Regions from separate parts of the Roseococcus sp. genome, predicted to be linked through region 1. Evidence: riboswitches for the same ligand, from Rfam matches in the RefSeq annotation. Region 1 holds a riboswitch; the other holds the start of a gene.
What was found. A riboswitch is a leader RNA that binds a small molecule or an ion and turns the genes downstream of it on or off. The one in region 1 is predicted to bind thiamine pyrophosphate.
Positions count from the first base shown of each region.

Region 1 (7,428 bases):
CCTATGTCGGCACCCGCGCCATGGCGGTCTATCTGCTGCCGCTGAACGAGGTCGTCTTCGACTTCTACGACCGCCTGAAGTCGATCAGCCGCGGCTATGCCAGCTTCGACTATGCGGTGGAGGGCTATGAGGCCGGCGATCTGGTGAAGATCTCCATCCTCGTGAACGCCGAGCCGGTCGATGCGCTGTCCTTCATGGCCCACCGCAACCAGGCCGACCGCCGCGGCCGGCAGATCTGCGAGAAGCTGAAGGACCTGATTCCCCGCCAGCTCTTCAAGATCCCCATCCAGGCCGCCATCGGCGGCCGGGTGATCGCGCGCGAGACGATTTCCGCGATGTCGAAGGACGTCACCGCCAAGTGCTACGGCGGCGACATCAGCCGCAAGCGCAAGCTTCTGGACAAGCAGAAGGAAGGCAAGAAGCGCATGCGGCAGTTCGGCAAGGTCGAAATTCCGCAAAGCGCCTTCATCGCCGCCCTGAAGATGGACAGCTGACCTTGCCGGCTTGCTGAGCCGGAGCCACTCTTCCGGCCCAGCAACGAAGGCAGGGCGTCCATGAAACAGCGCAATCTCGGAACCAGCGGCCTGCTGGTCTCCACTATCGGCCTCGGCTGCAACAATTTCGGCAGCCGGCTGGACCTCGAAGGCACCCGCGCGGTGATCCACGCGGCCTTCGACCATGGCATCACCCTCTTCGACACGGCCGACATGTACGGCAACCAGGGCGGCTCCGAGACGCTCATGGGCCAGGTGCTGGGCGATCGCCGCAAGGACATCGTGCTGGCCACCAAGTTCGGCCTGCCCATGGATGGCGAGAACGGGCGGCTCCAGGGCGGGTCGCGCCGCTACATCATGTCCGCCGTCGAGGCGAGCCTGAAGCGGCTCAAAACCGACTGGATCGACCTCTACCAATACCACAAGCCCGATCCGCTCACGCCCACCGAGGAGACGCTCCGCGCGCTGGACGACCTCGTGAAGCAGGGCAAGGTTCGCTACATCGGCTGCTCCAACCTGCCGGGCTGGCAGGTGGTCGAGGCGCAATGGACCTCGAAGCATCTCGGCCTGAACAGCTTCGTCTCCTGCCAGGACGAGTATTCGCTGCTGGTCCGCAAGGCGGAGCAGGACGTGGCCCCGGTCGCCGCGCGCTACGGCATGGGACTCCTGCCCTATTTCCCGCTCGCGAGCGGCATGCTCACCGGCAAGTACCGGCGCGGCGCGGCGAATCCGGCCGGCACGCGCATGGCCGGCACGGATCGCTATTCGCGCTATCAGACGGAAGCCAGCTTCGACGTGGTGGAGAAGCTGGAGGCCTATGCCAAGGCGCGCGGGCACACCCTGGTGGAGCTCGCCTTCTCCTGGCTTCTGGCCAAGGCGCCGGTGAGCAGCGTCATCGCGGGCGCGACCAAGCCGGAGCAGATCGCCGAGAACGTGAAGGCGGGGGATTGGGTGCTGACGGCCAGCGAGATCGGCGAGATCGAGGCCATCGCCGGCTGATCAGCGCCGCGCCAGCGTCACCAGGTAGCGGCAGGGCGACGCGGTGTGGTTCTCGTATTCGCGGTCCTGCGGCACGGCGAGATCGAAGGCCAGGCAATCGCCCGGCCGCAGGACGCTCGCTACCCCGCTTTCGCGAATCGTCAGGCCGCCCGCGATCAGCCAGACGCAATGCCCGCGCATGAAGGCGTAGGACGAGGCCGGATAGGCCACGCGCCCACCCGGCGGCATCTCCACATGGATCATCTCGGGATCGGCGCCCGGCGGCGAAAGCTGCCGGCGGATATAGCCCGTCTCCGGATCGGTCCAGACCGCCTGTTCGGAGGCGCGCGCGAGGCGCCCCGCCCCGCCATCCGATTCGGCCCGCGCCAGCAGTGCCGAGACCGTCAGTCCGAAAGCCCCCGAAAGCCGGCCGAGCAGCGTCGCCGTGGGGCTGGCCTCGCCGCGCTCCACCTTGCTGATCATGGCGCGCGACACGCCCGAGGCCGTCGCCAGCTCCGCGATGGACCAGCCACGCGCCTCCCGCTCGCGCCGGATTCGGCCGGCCAGGAGGGATTGCAAAGGATCATCCAGCATGATGGACATGATGCTACTTTAGTGGAAACATCGACGCATGGCCATCGATTCCAGCAAGCCGCCCGGACTGGGCCATAACGGCGGACCGCCGCTCGACCCCGACGCCTCCTGGCGCTCCTTTTGCTGGCGCAAATCCCACAAGAAGGCCTGGAAGACCCCACCGCGGGAAATCGCCCTGCGCCGCCTCGCCCGCGCCGAGGAGCTGGGCATGACCTACAAGGAATACACGCTCGAGATCATGGAGCGCGGCAAGTACCTCTGAAGCAAAAAGAGCCGCCGCGGTCATCCCGCGGCGGCTCTTTCGATTTCGGCGTGTGCCGGAGATCAGATGTAGTGCTCGGCCAGCGGCTCGAAGCCGTTGAACTTCTGGCTGGCATAGGTCGTCACATAGGCGCCGGTCGCCAGCAGTTCCACGCGGTCGCCGGAGGTCAGCGCCATCGGCAGGCGGTAGTTGGACTTCTCGTAGAGCGTGTCCGTGCTGTCGCAGGTCGGGCCGGCGATGGTCACGGGACCCTCGGCCAAGCCGTCATGCGGCGTGCGGAACGCGTACTTGATCGCCTCGCCCTCGGTCTCGGCCAGGCCGCCGAAGCGGCCGATGTCGAGATAGACCCAGCGGACGGGATCGTTCTCGGCCTTGCGGCTCACCAGCACGACCTCGGCCTGGACCACGCCGGCATCGGCGACCAGGAAGCGGCCGGGCTCGATCACGATCTCGGGCAGGGCATTGCCGAAATGCTCGGCCATGGCGCCCATGATCGCCGAGCCGAACTCGTCGATCTGCGGCACTTCGGACTTGTAGCGGACCGGATAGCCGCCGCCGAGATTGACCATGCGCACCTTCACCCCGGCATCCACCAGATCGGTGAACAGCATGGCGACCTTGGCGATGGCCATCTCATAGGCGGCGGTGCGGACCTGCTGGCTGCCGACATGGAAGGACAGGCCGAAGGGATCGAGGCCCATCTGCCCGGCCTTAACCATGAGGTCCTTCGCCATCTCGATCTCGCAGCCGAACTTGCGCGACAGCGGCCACTCGGCGCCGTCATTGCCGACGAGGATGCGGCAATAGACGCGCGAGCCGGGCGCGGAACGGGCCAGCTTCTCCAGCTCCATCTCGCTGTCGAAGGCGAACATGCGCACGCCGCGCGCATAGGCGGCCACGATGTCGCGCTCGCGCTTGATGGTGTTGCCGTAGGAGATGGCCTCTGGCTCGGCGCCGGCATCGAGGCACATCGCCACTTCCTGGAAGCTGGCGGCGTCGAATTGCGAGCCGAGGCCGACCAGGCGCTCCAGCACGGGCGCGGCCGGATTGGCCTTCACCGCGTAATAGATGCGCGCCAGCGGCAGGGCGTGGCGCAGCCGGCGGAAGTTTTCTTCCACGCGGTCCACGTCGAGCACCAGGCACGGCGTCGCCGGCAGAGTGTCAGCCAGGAAGCGAGCGACCTTCGGGGTCATCGCATGCACCTTCCACAAACATAGTGGAACCACCCCATCGGGGCGGCCCCAGATTGACGAAACGGTCGAACGAACCAGCGACCAGAAGAAAACCGGAAGGGTGAGCCCCCGGGGTTGCCAGAACGCTTGACGTCGTTGCGTAAACCTTGCGCCGCGGTGGCGAGCCCAAGTGAGGGACTCAGCTCCGTGGGCCTGGGGCCAGAGGCACGTGCGTACTGCGTCTTGTGTGGCGGCATGTAGGACTGCCGCTTCGGCAAAGCAAGCGGCTTTACGAGGGCAAACGAAGTTTTTTCGTGCCACCCCTGGGGGAGACCGGAAACCCCTCCGAAACTCCCCCTGGGGGTCACGACGAAACGCCCGAATGGCCCCCGGGGTTGCCGGAGTGTTTCCGGCGCACGTCAGGGATGCGCCGGACGCATTGTTACAGCGTGCCGGGGTAGGAACCGCCGTCCAGGAGAATGCTCTGTCCCGAGGTGAAGCCCGCATGCGCCGAGCAGAGGAAGGCGGCGAACGCCCCGAATTCCTCGGCCGTCCCCAGGCGCCCTGCAGGAATCGCCTTCACGGCATTGCGCTCCAGCTCCTCCATGGTCGAGGTGCCGGCCGCGACGACCTGGCGCCAGTTGCCCCGGATGCGGTCCGTGTCGAAGGGGCCGGGCAGGAGGTGGTTGATGGTGACGTTGTTCGACGCCACCCGCCGCGCCAGCGAGGCCAGCGCGCCCGTGAGACCGGCCCGCGCGCCGTTGGACAGCTCCAGCCGCGCGATCGGCGCCTTCACCGAATAGCTGGTGATGTTCAGCACCCGGCCGAACTTCCGTTCGATCATCTTGGGCAGCACGGCCTTGATGAGCGCGATCGGCGTCAGCATGTTGGCCTCGACGGCCTTCCGCCAGTCGTCCAGCTCGAAGCCGGAGAACTCGCCCTGGGGCGGGCCGCCGGCATTGGTGATGAGGATGTCGGGGTCCGGGCAGGCGGCGAGCACATCGGCCCGCCCCGCCTCGGTGGTGATATCGCCCTGGACGGTCTTCACGGAAACGCCCGTCGCGTCGCGAATGGCCTTGGCCGCGGCTTCCAGCGCCTCGCCGCCGCGTGCGGTGATGATGAGTTCCACGCCTTCGCGCGCCAGAGCCTCGGCGCAACCGCGGCCGAGACCCTTGGAGCCGGCGCAGACGATGGCCCTGCGCCCCTTGATGCCGAGATCCATGATCTTGTCCCTCCCTAGTGGTGAAGGGACAATCCTGCCTCGGCGCGGAACCCCCGGCTAGCGGATGAGCCCGGACATCGGGCTCGACGCATCCGCCCGGTAGTCGCGCGGCATGCGCCCGGCCAGGAAGGCCTCGCGCCCCGCGATCACCGCATGCTTCATCGCCACGGCCATCCTCACCGGGTCCTGGGCATGGGCGATGGCCGAATTGAGCAGCACCGCGTCGCAGCCGAGCTCCATGGCGAAGGCCGCCTCGCTGGCCGTGCCGATGCCCGCATCCACCAGCACCGGAACCTTGGCGTTCTGCTTGATGGTGCGGATCATATAGGGGTTCACGACCCCCATGCCCGAGCCGATCGGCGCGCCCAGCGGCATGATGGCCACGCAGCCCATCTCTTCCAGCCGCTTCGCCGCCACCGGGTCGTCCGCGCAATAGACCATGACCTCGAAGCCGTCCGCGAGCAGGGCCGCGGCCGCCTCGAAGGTGCCGGCCATGTCGGGATAGAGGTAGGGGGGCGGGCCCAGCACCTCGAGCTTCACGAGGTTCCAGCCGCCGGCCTCGCGCGCCAGGCGCAGGGTGCGGACCGCCTCCTGCGCCGTGTGGCAGCCGGCCGTGTTGGGCAGATAGGTGAAGTCCTGCGGCGAGACGAAGTCCTGCAGCATGGGCGCCGAGGCGTCGGAGAGATTCACGCGGCGCACGGCGACGGTGACGATCTCGGCCCCGCTGGCGCGGATGCTCTCGCCGGTCTCTTCCAGGCTCTTGTAGCGACCGGTGCCCACGATGAGGCGGGACTTGAAGCGGCGCCCGGCCACCTCCCAGCTGTCGTCGGTGATGGCGGGCGGGCGGATGTCGTCGGGCATGGTTCAGCCCCCTCCGATGAAATGAACGATCTCAATCGCGTCGCCGGCGCTGAGCATCGTCGTTGAATATTGCGAACGCGGCACGATTTCCAGGTTCCGCTCGACGGCGACCTTGCGTTCCGCCAGCCCGATCTCGGCCAGCAGGCCCGTGACGCTGGTGCCGGCGGGCACGGCGCGCATCTCGCCATTGACCGACAGCGCGATCTGAAGATTTGGTGGTGCCAGGGTATCAGGCATCTCTCGCTTCATCCCAAAACAGACTCGATGGGACGGGGAGGCGCGACGCCGATATCCCATCCCTATCGCCGGCATGACCCGGATCAGGTTCAAAGAGTTGACCGCGTCCGCGCGGAATCTCAGCCCTCCGGAAAGGGCTCCCCTTGGTTCGCCCAATGCTGCGTCCTGACGCCCCAGGAAGTCAACATCGGCTATTCGGGCAGATGGCCGCCGCGCCCCTCCGCGACAAGCCCCCGAACGCCCCGCGCTTGCCCGCGCCTCGCGTCGCGTGCTAGCCCCGGCCCCTTCGAGAGGCCCCTCCGGGAATCGACATGAACCTGATCGCCGTGTTCAACGGCCCCAATCTAAACATGCTGGGCACGCGCGAGCCGGAGAAATACGGCACCGCGACGCTCGACGATGTGGAAAACCTCTGCGCCGAAGCGGCGGAAGAGCTGGGGCTCGCCATCGACTTCCGCCAGACGAATGTCGAGGGCGAGCTGGTCTCCTGGATCCAGGAGTGCCGCGGCCGCGCCGCCGGCATCGTGATCAACCCGGCGGGCTACACCACCACCTCGATCGCCATCCTGGACGCGCTTCTCGCCGTCGGGCTGCCGGTGGTCGAGGTCCACATCACAAATATCCATCGGCGCGAGGAGTTCCGGCATAACAGCCTGGTCTCCAAGGCCGCCACCGGCGTCATCGCCGGCCTGGGCGTCGCGGGCTACGCGCTCGCGCTGCAGGCCATGGCGGGACTGATCGGCGGAGATGAGGACGAAGACGCATGACCAGTGGCATCCAGTTCGACGCGGAGGCGATCCGCAAGCTCGCCGAGATCCTGCGCGAGACCGACCTCACCGAGATCGAGATCTCCGAGAAGGACTCCCGCATCCGCGTGGCGCGCATCCTGCCGGCGGTGACGGTCGCCGCGCCGGTGATGGCGGCGGCGCCCGCCGCCGTGGCTGCGCCCGCCCTGGCAGCGGCCCCGGCCGTGGACCCTTCCGCGATCGACCTCAAGAATCCCGGCCTGGTGACCTCGCCGATGGTGGGCGTGGCCTATCTCTCGCCCGAGCCCGGCACGCCGCAGTTCGTGCAGCTCGGCGCGACGGTGACGCAGGGCCAGACGCTGCTGCTCATCGAGGCGATGAAGACCTTCAACCAGATCAAGGCCCCGCGCGCCGGCACGGTGACCCGCATCCTGATCGAGACGGGCACGCCGGTGGAATACGGCGAGCCGCTGGTCCTGGTGGAATAGGCCGGGAACCGGCTCGATGATCAAAAAGGTCCTCATCGCGAATCGGGGCGAGATCGCGCTCCGCGTTCACCGCGCCTGCCAGGAAATGGGCATCCGCACCGTGGCCGTGCACAGCACGGCCGACGCCTCCGCCATGCACGTCCGCCTCGCCGACGAGAGCGTCTGCATCGGCCCGCCGGCGGCGCGCGACAGCTACCTCAACGTCGCCGCCATCCTCTCGGCCGCCACCATCACGGGCGCCGACGCCATCCATCCCGGCTACGGCTTCCTCTCGGAGAACGCCGGCTTCGCGGAGATGGTGGAGGCCCACGGCCTCATCTTCATCGGCCCGACCGCCGCGCATATCCGCATGATGGGCGACAAGATCTCGGCCA
Region 1 covers NZ_CBDDFJ010000037.1:183,735-191,162, reverse strand. The annotation lists gene lepA (translation elongation factor 4) at 1-494, shown strand, start outside; gene ACO057_RS20670 (aldo/keto reductase) at 555-1,493, shown strand; gene ACO057_RS20665 (helix-turn-helix domain-containing protein) at 1,494-2,075, opposite strand; gene ACO057_RS20660 (hypothetical protein) at 2,104-2,328, shown strand; gene ACO057_RS20655 (type III PLP-dependent enzyme) at 2,391-3,521, opposite strand; gene ACO057_RS20650 (SDR family oxidoreductase) at 3,943-4,722, opposite strand; gene ACO057_RS20645 (thiazole synthase) at 4,780-5,583, opposite strand; gene thiS (sulfur carrier protein ThiS) at 5,587-5,820, opposite strand; TPP riboswitch at 5,863-5,974, opposite strand; gene aroQ (type II 3-dehydroquinate dehydratase) at 6,132-6,587, shown strand; gene accB (acetyl-CoA carboxylase biotin carboxyl carrier protein) at 6,584-7,054, shown strand; gene accC (acetyl-CoA carboxylase biotin carboxylase subunit) at 7,071-7,428, shown strand, end outside.

Region 2 (7,428 bases), on a different contig from region 1:
GTCCCGCGCGGCCTTGGAGCTTGCGTCGGGCGGGCTGCGGCACGATCTTGCGGGCATGACCGGCTCCGTTTCCCCCGATGCGATCATCTCCGCCTTCTGGCGCGTCCTGGCCGAAGGCGGCTGGCGCGGCCTCACCATGCGCGGCATCGCCGCCGAATCCGGCCTCTCCCTCGCCGAGCTGCGGCGGACCTTCGATAGCCCGCACGCGATCCTGGAGGCGCATGGACGCGCCGTGGACGCCGCCGTGCTGGAAGGCACGATCGACGACCCCGGCGCCAGCGTGCGCGACAAGCTCTTCGACGTGCTGATGCGCCGCCTGGACGCGCTGCAGCCCGACCGCCCCGGCGTGGTCCGGCTGATGCACGACCTGCCGATGTCGCCGCTGCTGGCGCTCTGGCTGTCGACGCGGATGCTGCCCTCCATGGCCTGGATGCTGGAGGCCGTGGGCCTCGATGCGAGCGGACCTTCGGGGCTGCTGCGGGCCAAGGGCCTCGGCGGGGTGTGGCTCGCGGCCCTTCGCGCCTGGGAGAAGGATGACAGCGCCGATCTCTCATCCACCATGGCCGCGCTGGACCGCGCGCTGGACCGCGCCGATCGTCTTGCGCGCATGCTGGGTTTCACGGAGACATCACGGGTCACGCAGCCTGAACCGGCGATAGCCTTGGCCGGGCCGGAATCGATTTGAGACGTTGAGACCAGCGCGTCGTCTACTTTCCCCGTCGCGACGGGTGTAGGCTTCCGGCGGGACTGAAACCCATCTCGCCCGTGGACCTCCGGGGTCCCTGGGTTTCTCAGGAGGTCACTGATGTCGAGCCCCTTCAATACTGACGAAATCATGAAGATGTTCGGATCGATGAAGATGCCGAACGTGCCGGACTTCCAGGCCTTCGCCGAAGCGCAGAAGCGCAACCTCGACGCGCTGACCACCGCCAACAAGCTGGCCATGGAGGGCGCGCAGGCCGTGGCCAAGCGCAACATGGAGATCGTGCAGCAGGCGATGGGCGAGATGTCCCAGGCCGTGCAGAGCCTCGCCACCGCCGACGGTTCGCCGCAGGACAAGGCCGCCAAGCAGGCCGAGATGATGAAGGCCGCCTATGAGCGCGCGGTGGCGAATATGCAGGAGATCGCCGAGCTCATTCAGAAGTCCAATGGCGAGGCCGTGGGCGTGCTGAACCGCCGCTTCGGCGAGGCCGTCGAAGAGGTGAAGGGCCTGATGCACAAGGGCTGAGGCCCTGCCGCACCAGGCTTGAGAGGGGCGGCGCCCCTCTCCCTCAGCTCCGCCGCAGGTTCCACAGCATCGGGTTGGGCGCCTGCAGCACGCCCGTGAGATCCGCGCGGAAGGCCGTCCGCAGCCGGAACAGCCCTGTGGGCGCGATCGGCACCGCTTCCCAGAGCAATTCCTGCAGCTTCTTCATCGCCGCCTCCTGCGCCGCCACGTCCGGCGCCTGGACCCAGGCCGCGACCTGCTCCTCCACCCCCGCATCCTCCGGCCAGCCCGGCCAGGCCGCCGCGCCGTGCATGCGGATCGCCCAGCTCACGGCCGGGTTGGCGATGGTCGCCGCCGGGCCGTTGGTGTTGTGCAGGTTCCACCCGCCCTGGGCCGGCGGGGCGCGATTGGCGCGGCGCGCGATGATAGTGGCCCAGTCGCTCTCCACCACTTCCATGTTCACGCCGAGCCGCCGCATCAGATCCACCGTGAGACGGCCCTGCTGGGTGACGGCGGGGAAGTCGCTCGGGTTGATGTGGACGATGGGCTCGCCCCTGTAGCCCGCCTCGCGCAGGGCGGCGCGGGCGCGGTCCATGGCCGCCACGCCCCGCGTGGCCGGGGTGGATTCGACGACGTTGGGCAGGCCGCAGGGGAACATCGCGTGGCATTCCTGCCAGTCCTGCGGCAGGGCCACGGCCTGCATGAAATCGGGCTGGACGATCACGTCGCGAATGGCGCGGCGGAGGCGCACATCGTTGAAGGGCGGATACAGGCAGTTGAAGCGCAGGAAGCCGAGGAAGCCGTTGGGGTCGTAGATCTGCGTCTTCGTGTTGCGGTCGCGATCGAGCACGGGAACCAGGTCGGGCAGCGGGTATTCGATCCAGTCGATCTCGCCGGTACGCAGCGCGGCGGCCGCCGTGCCGCCGTCGGGGATCCAGGTGAGCTCCAGCCGGTCGAAATGCACGCGCTTGCCGCCGGCCGCCGCCTCGGCCGGCTCGTCGCGCGGGATGTAGCGCTCGTTGCGGAGATAGGCGGCACTCGCGCCGGGGACGAATTCGCCGGGCAGGAACTTCCACGGGCCGCTGCCCACCGCCTCGGTGATGGGCCGGTCGGCGGGCTGGCTCGCCAGGCGCTCGGGCATCATGAAGCAGGGCGAGGAGCCCGGCTTGGCGAGCGCGTCGAGCAGCGCCGGGAAGGGCCGGCGCAAGCGGAAGACGATGGTCCTGTCGTCCGCCGCGGAAAGCTCGGCCGTGGCCTGCATCAGCACCTGGCCGAAGCCGTCGCGGACGGCCCAGCGGCGGATGCTCGCCACGCAATCGCGGGCGCGGACGGGGTCGCCGTCATGGAAGCGCAGGCCCTCGCGCAGGGTGATGCGCCAGGTGAGCGCGTCGGCCGAGACCTCGTGGCCGGCCGCCATCTGCGGATGCGGGCGCAGCGCCCGGTCGGCGCCATAGAGCGTGTCGAAGACGCAGAAGCCGTGGGTGGTGACGATGGTCGTCGGGTTGAAGATCGGGTCGAGCGCCGAGAGCCCGGCCTGCGGCATGAAGCGCAGCGTTCGCGCGCGCGCGCCTTGGGCATAGGCCGGCGCGGCGAGCAGCGCAGGGGACATCAACAGGCTACGGCGGTCCATCCATTTCCTCCATTCGGCGCGGAGGCGCGGGGACGGACGGCATCGAGGATGCGCACCCATCCCTTCGCCGGTCCGAACCGGATCAGGTTCCAGGGCTCGCGGGATGACGTCCCGCCTCTCAGCGCCCGCGAATAGGCGCTCACCCAGGTGACGAGGGAGAGATGCGCCGGGGCGCGATTCCTGTCCAGATGGATGGGGGCGCAGGACCGCCCCCCCGGCCGGGCTAATCGCCCAGCGCGACCCCGTCGCGGCGCGGATCGGCCGCGCCCTCGATGCCGCCGGGGATGCGCCGCAGGATCTGCATGCCGGTGTTGATGCGGATCACATGCGGCTCGTGGCCCATGGCGCGCAGAGCGGGCGCCAGCGCGGCCGCGGGCGTGCCCTCCTCCAGCTCGACGCGCCCGGCCTGCGCGCCCAGGCGCGGGCGCGCCGTGCCCTCCCAGGCGTCGCGCCGCCAGGCGAGCATCTCCGCGAGGCCGCCCGCCACCGCATCGGGAATCCACGAGCCGCCACCCGCGCCGATCACGATCTCCACCGCACCGGATGCGTCGAAGACGAAGCTGGGCGCCATGGTGGTCGCGGGTCGCTTGCCGCCCTGCATGCGGTTCGCCCCCGTGCGCGCGAAATTGGAGAGGCCGTTGTTCAGCACCACGCCCATCGCCAGCAGCTGCGCGCCGAAATTGAAGCTGTTCGTCGTGGTGAAGGAGACCGCGCCGCCGAAGGCGTCGAGGACGGCGACATGCGTCGTCAGCGGCCCCGCCTCCGGATCGCCGGCCACGGGGCCCGCCATTGCGCGGCCGGGCTCGATCAGCGCGACCCGGCGGTCCAGGTAGCGGGGCGAGATCAGCGCGGCCTCGGGCACGGTTACGAAGCGCGGGTCGCCGCCCCAGAGCCGCCGGTCTGCGCGGGCCAGACGCCCGGCCTCGATGAGCAGATGCGCGGCCTCGGCGCTGCCGGGCTCAACCCGGGCGAAACCCGCGCGCTCCAGCAGGCCGAGCTGCTGCAGCACCGACAGCCCGCCCAGGGAGGGCGCCGGGGTGGTGCAGATCCAATGCGCGAAGGCCTGGCCGCAGAGCGCGTCGCGCTCGATGGGGCGAAAGTCGCGCAGATCCTCGGCCGTGATCAATGAGGGCAAGGGCCCGCCGCGGGCCGCCGCCAGGATCGCCTCGGCGAAGGGACCATCGCGCAGGGCGTCCACACCGCGCGCCGCGACAAGGCGCAGGGCCTCGGCATGGGCGGGATTCCTCACGAGCCCCTGGACCGGGATGGGCTGCCCATCCGCGTCGAAGAAGATCGCGCGGAAATCCTCGCGCGCGGCGAGCACGGTCCTTTGCTGGAGCAGAATCGCATGCAGATAGGGCGGCATGGGGAAGCCCTCCTGCGCGAGGCGGATGGCCGGCGCGAAGAGATCGGCCCAGGGCAGCCGGCCATGTCCGGCATGCGCGGCCGCCAGCACCGCGATGCTGCCCGGAACGGCGAAGGCGCGCCCGGTGCGGACGACCTCGCGCGGCAGGCGCGAGCCGTCCGTGTCGACGTCGAGCGCGGCGGTGGCGGCCATCGGCGCGGCGCCCACGCCCTCCCAATGCCGCAGCCGCCGCTCGGCGGGATCCCACAGCAGCATGACGCCGCCGGCGAGCAGGCCGGAGGCATGCGGCTCGACCACGCTCAGCACGGCCTGGGCGGCGACGGCGGCGTCGATCGCGCTGCCGCCCGCGCGCAGCATCGCGCGCCCCGCTTCCGAAGCGAGGGGATTGGCGGTCGCGACCATCTGGCGCGTCGCGCGCGAGGGCTCGGCCTGCGCCAGTCCAGGCATTATAAGGATGAGCAGCAACAGCGCGCGCATGGCTTCCTCGACTCTGGCTTGTGCGCCACGATGATCCCAAATGCCGGAGCCTGTCATGCATCGCCGCGCCCTCCTCGCCGCCCCCCTCCTCGCCGCGCCCGCTTTGGCGAAGCCGGCGCTCGCCCAATCGCGGTCCATCCGCATCGTGGTGCCCTTCGCGGCCGGCGGCATCATCGACGTCGCGGCGCGCATCCTGTCCGAGCCGATGGCCCAGGCGCTCGGCCAGACCATCGTGATCGAGAACCAGCCCGGCGCCGGCGCGCTCATCGGCGCGCGCACCGTGGCCCGCGCCGCGCCGGACGGGCTGACGTTGCTGGTGAGCGGGGCCGCGCATTCGGTGATGCAGGCACTCTATCCCGACGCGCCCGATCCCGCGCGGGATTTCGCCCCCGTCACGCTGATCTCGCAGCAGCCCTTCCTGCTGGCCGTCCACCCCTCGGTGCCCGCGCGCGACCTGGCCGGCTTCCTCGCCTGGCTCCGCACGCGCGGCGACAAGGCGACCTTCGCGACGACGGGCATCGGCGCCGCCTCGCATCTGGCGGGCGAGCTGCTGAAGAAGCTCGCGGGGGTAGACTTCACCGTGGTGCCCTATCGCGGCACGCCCCAGGCGGTGACGGACCTCACGGCCGGCCGCGTGGACTTCATGATCGACAGCCAGACCCTGCTGGCGCCCCTGGCGCGCGACGGGCAGGTCTTCGGCCTCGCCGTGACCACGGCGGATCGTTCGGCGATGCTGCCGGAACTGCCGACCCTCGCCTCGGCGGTGCCGGGCTTCACCTCCTCCTCCTGGCAGGCGCTCTATGCGCCCGCGAACACGCCGGCCCCGGCGATCGCGCGGCTGGCCGAGGCCTGCGCGACGGCCCTGGCCCAGCCGGCGACACAGCGGCGGCTGGCGGATTCGGGCCTGCAGGGCATGCCCGGCGGGCCCGTGGCCCTCGCGGAGTTCCTGGCGGCGGAGACGGCGCGCTGGGCGCCGATCCTGGCCGCGACCGGCGCGAGAGGCGGGTGATTCCTTCCGGCTGGCCGATCCGCGCCGCCAGGCTCTAACCTTCCGGAAAACGGGGGGGCACATGGACATCGAGAAGCTGCTGATTGCCTTGGCGGCGCTCGTCGTGATTGTCTCGGCAACCATGCTGATCAAGAAGCGCGGCCGGAAGGACGACCTGATGTCGGTCATCCGTGCCGTGGACCGCGAGGAGGCCCGGCAGCGGAAAAGCGCGCCGCCTTCGCCGATCCTGCTGACCCGGCCCTTCGGTGAAACGGAGTGGAAGAAGCTCGGTCAGCTCCGCAAGGACAGCCGCTACCGCGAGGCGTTTTCCTCGGTCCGTGGCCGATACTCCGTGGTCGCGGACCCGATGCTCCTGCCGCGCACCTTGCGGGAGACGATGGAGCGGCGCCGGGTCGGTCTCGACGAGGCGTTGATCATCATCGCGTCAGGGCAGGAGGATCACCGCGTCGGATGAGTGGGTCCGCAAGCTTTGGGCTGCGCATATTGGCGGCCAGAGCAGGCGGTCATCCTTGGTCGTTGGGGAAATCGGTTTTGAGGCTTGAGCTGATTGTTGCAAGCAGCGCTGCCGATCTGGCCATGGTCGGGACCTGACCTCCCCTATCGGCGATGATTTCCCTGCTTACATCTTCCGCCACATCTACAACCTCAACCGCCTCAGTTAACGTGATGCCCGATCGCTCGACCAAGAGGTGGATCAGGCTTTCCACCAGCAGAAGCGCTGCATGACCGTGTGCATCAGGCTCCTGCCACTGGGTTTCGACGCCGATAGCTTTGGTGTTGCTGGTATCGTCATCCATGACAGTTACCCCGGCCAGGCGAGGGCACTCGGTCCCTCTGCCGCCGGAGCCTGATTCGGGGCCGACGATCGTCGCAAGATAGGGCGTGAGCGCCGACAAAACCACCAAGTAGATTAACTTTGACCTATAACATTCAACAATGTCTTCCGATGAGAATTCGTGGGACAATAAAAGATGATCAATCCCTTCATCGCCAAGCTGCGCGGCTTTGCGGATCTCAGCGACGATGACGTCAGGGTACTCGTTGGCGCGACAGCGCATCCGCGTCACGTCCCCAAAAAGACGGACCTCATTCGCGAGGGGGATCGGCCTGGTCCGGTCTTGTGATGCTGGAAGGTTGGGCTTGTCGGTACAAGATTCTGCCGAACGGTACGAGGCAGATCCTCGCTTTCCTCATGCCAGGAGATGCCTGCGATCTCCATGTCGGCCTGCTAGCCGAAATGGATCACAGCATTCAGACGCTCATTCCATCCGATGTCGTGACGATCGAAAAAGCGGAGATGGAAGCGATGATGGATAATCATCGCGGGGTGGCCCGCGCCATGTATACGGCCCAGCTTGTAGATGCGGGCACGATGCGGGCCTGGATTACAAGTATGGGGCGGCGAACCAGCGCCGAGCGCGTCGCACATCTGATGTGCGATCTCTATCTCAGAGCCAATAATATATGTCAGACGAATAATTCGGAGATTTCACTTCCACTGTCGCAGATATTGCTGGCAGATGCGTTAGGAATGACACCGGTTCATCTTAATCGAATTCTAAAAGAATTTCGCCAACAGGAGATAATGAGGCTGGAGCGTGGGCAACTCATTATCATGGACCCGATAAATTTAGCGAAAATAGCTGGATTTGATGAGAATTATTTACATCGAAGAATGCGTCGCCCACATTAATTTTCGAGCGCACCCACTGTCGCGCATTATACGGGGCTCGATGCCT
Region 2 covers NZ_CBDDFJ010000018.1:10-7,437, reverse strand. The annotation lists gene ACO057_RS08605 (TetR family transcriptional regulator) at 56-685, shown strand; gene ACO057_RS08600 (phasin family protein) at 806-1,228, shown strand; gene ACO057_RS08595 (ABC transporter substrate-binding protein) at 1,272-2,837, opposite strand; TPP riboswitch at 2,879-2,992, opposite strand; gene ACO057_RS08590 (gamma-glutamyltransferase family protein) at 3,061-4,680, opposite strand; gene ACO057_RS08585 (Bug family tripartite tricarboxylate transporter substrate binding protein) at 4,736-5,689, shown strand; gene ACO057_RS08580 (hypothetical protein) at 5,751-6,143, shown strand; gene ACO057_RS08575 (hypothetical protein) at 6,193-6,747, opposite strand; gene ACO057_RS08570 (Crp/Fnr family transcriptional regulator) at 6,813-7,382, shown strand.
Region 2: another riboswitch for thiamine pyrophosphate. It lies ahead of ACO057_RS08595 (ABC transporter substrate-binding protein); the one in region 1 lies ahead of thiS (sulfur carrier protein ThiS).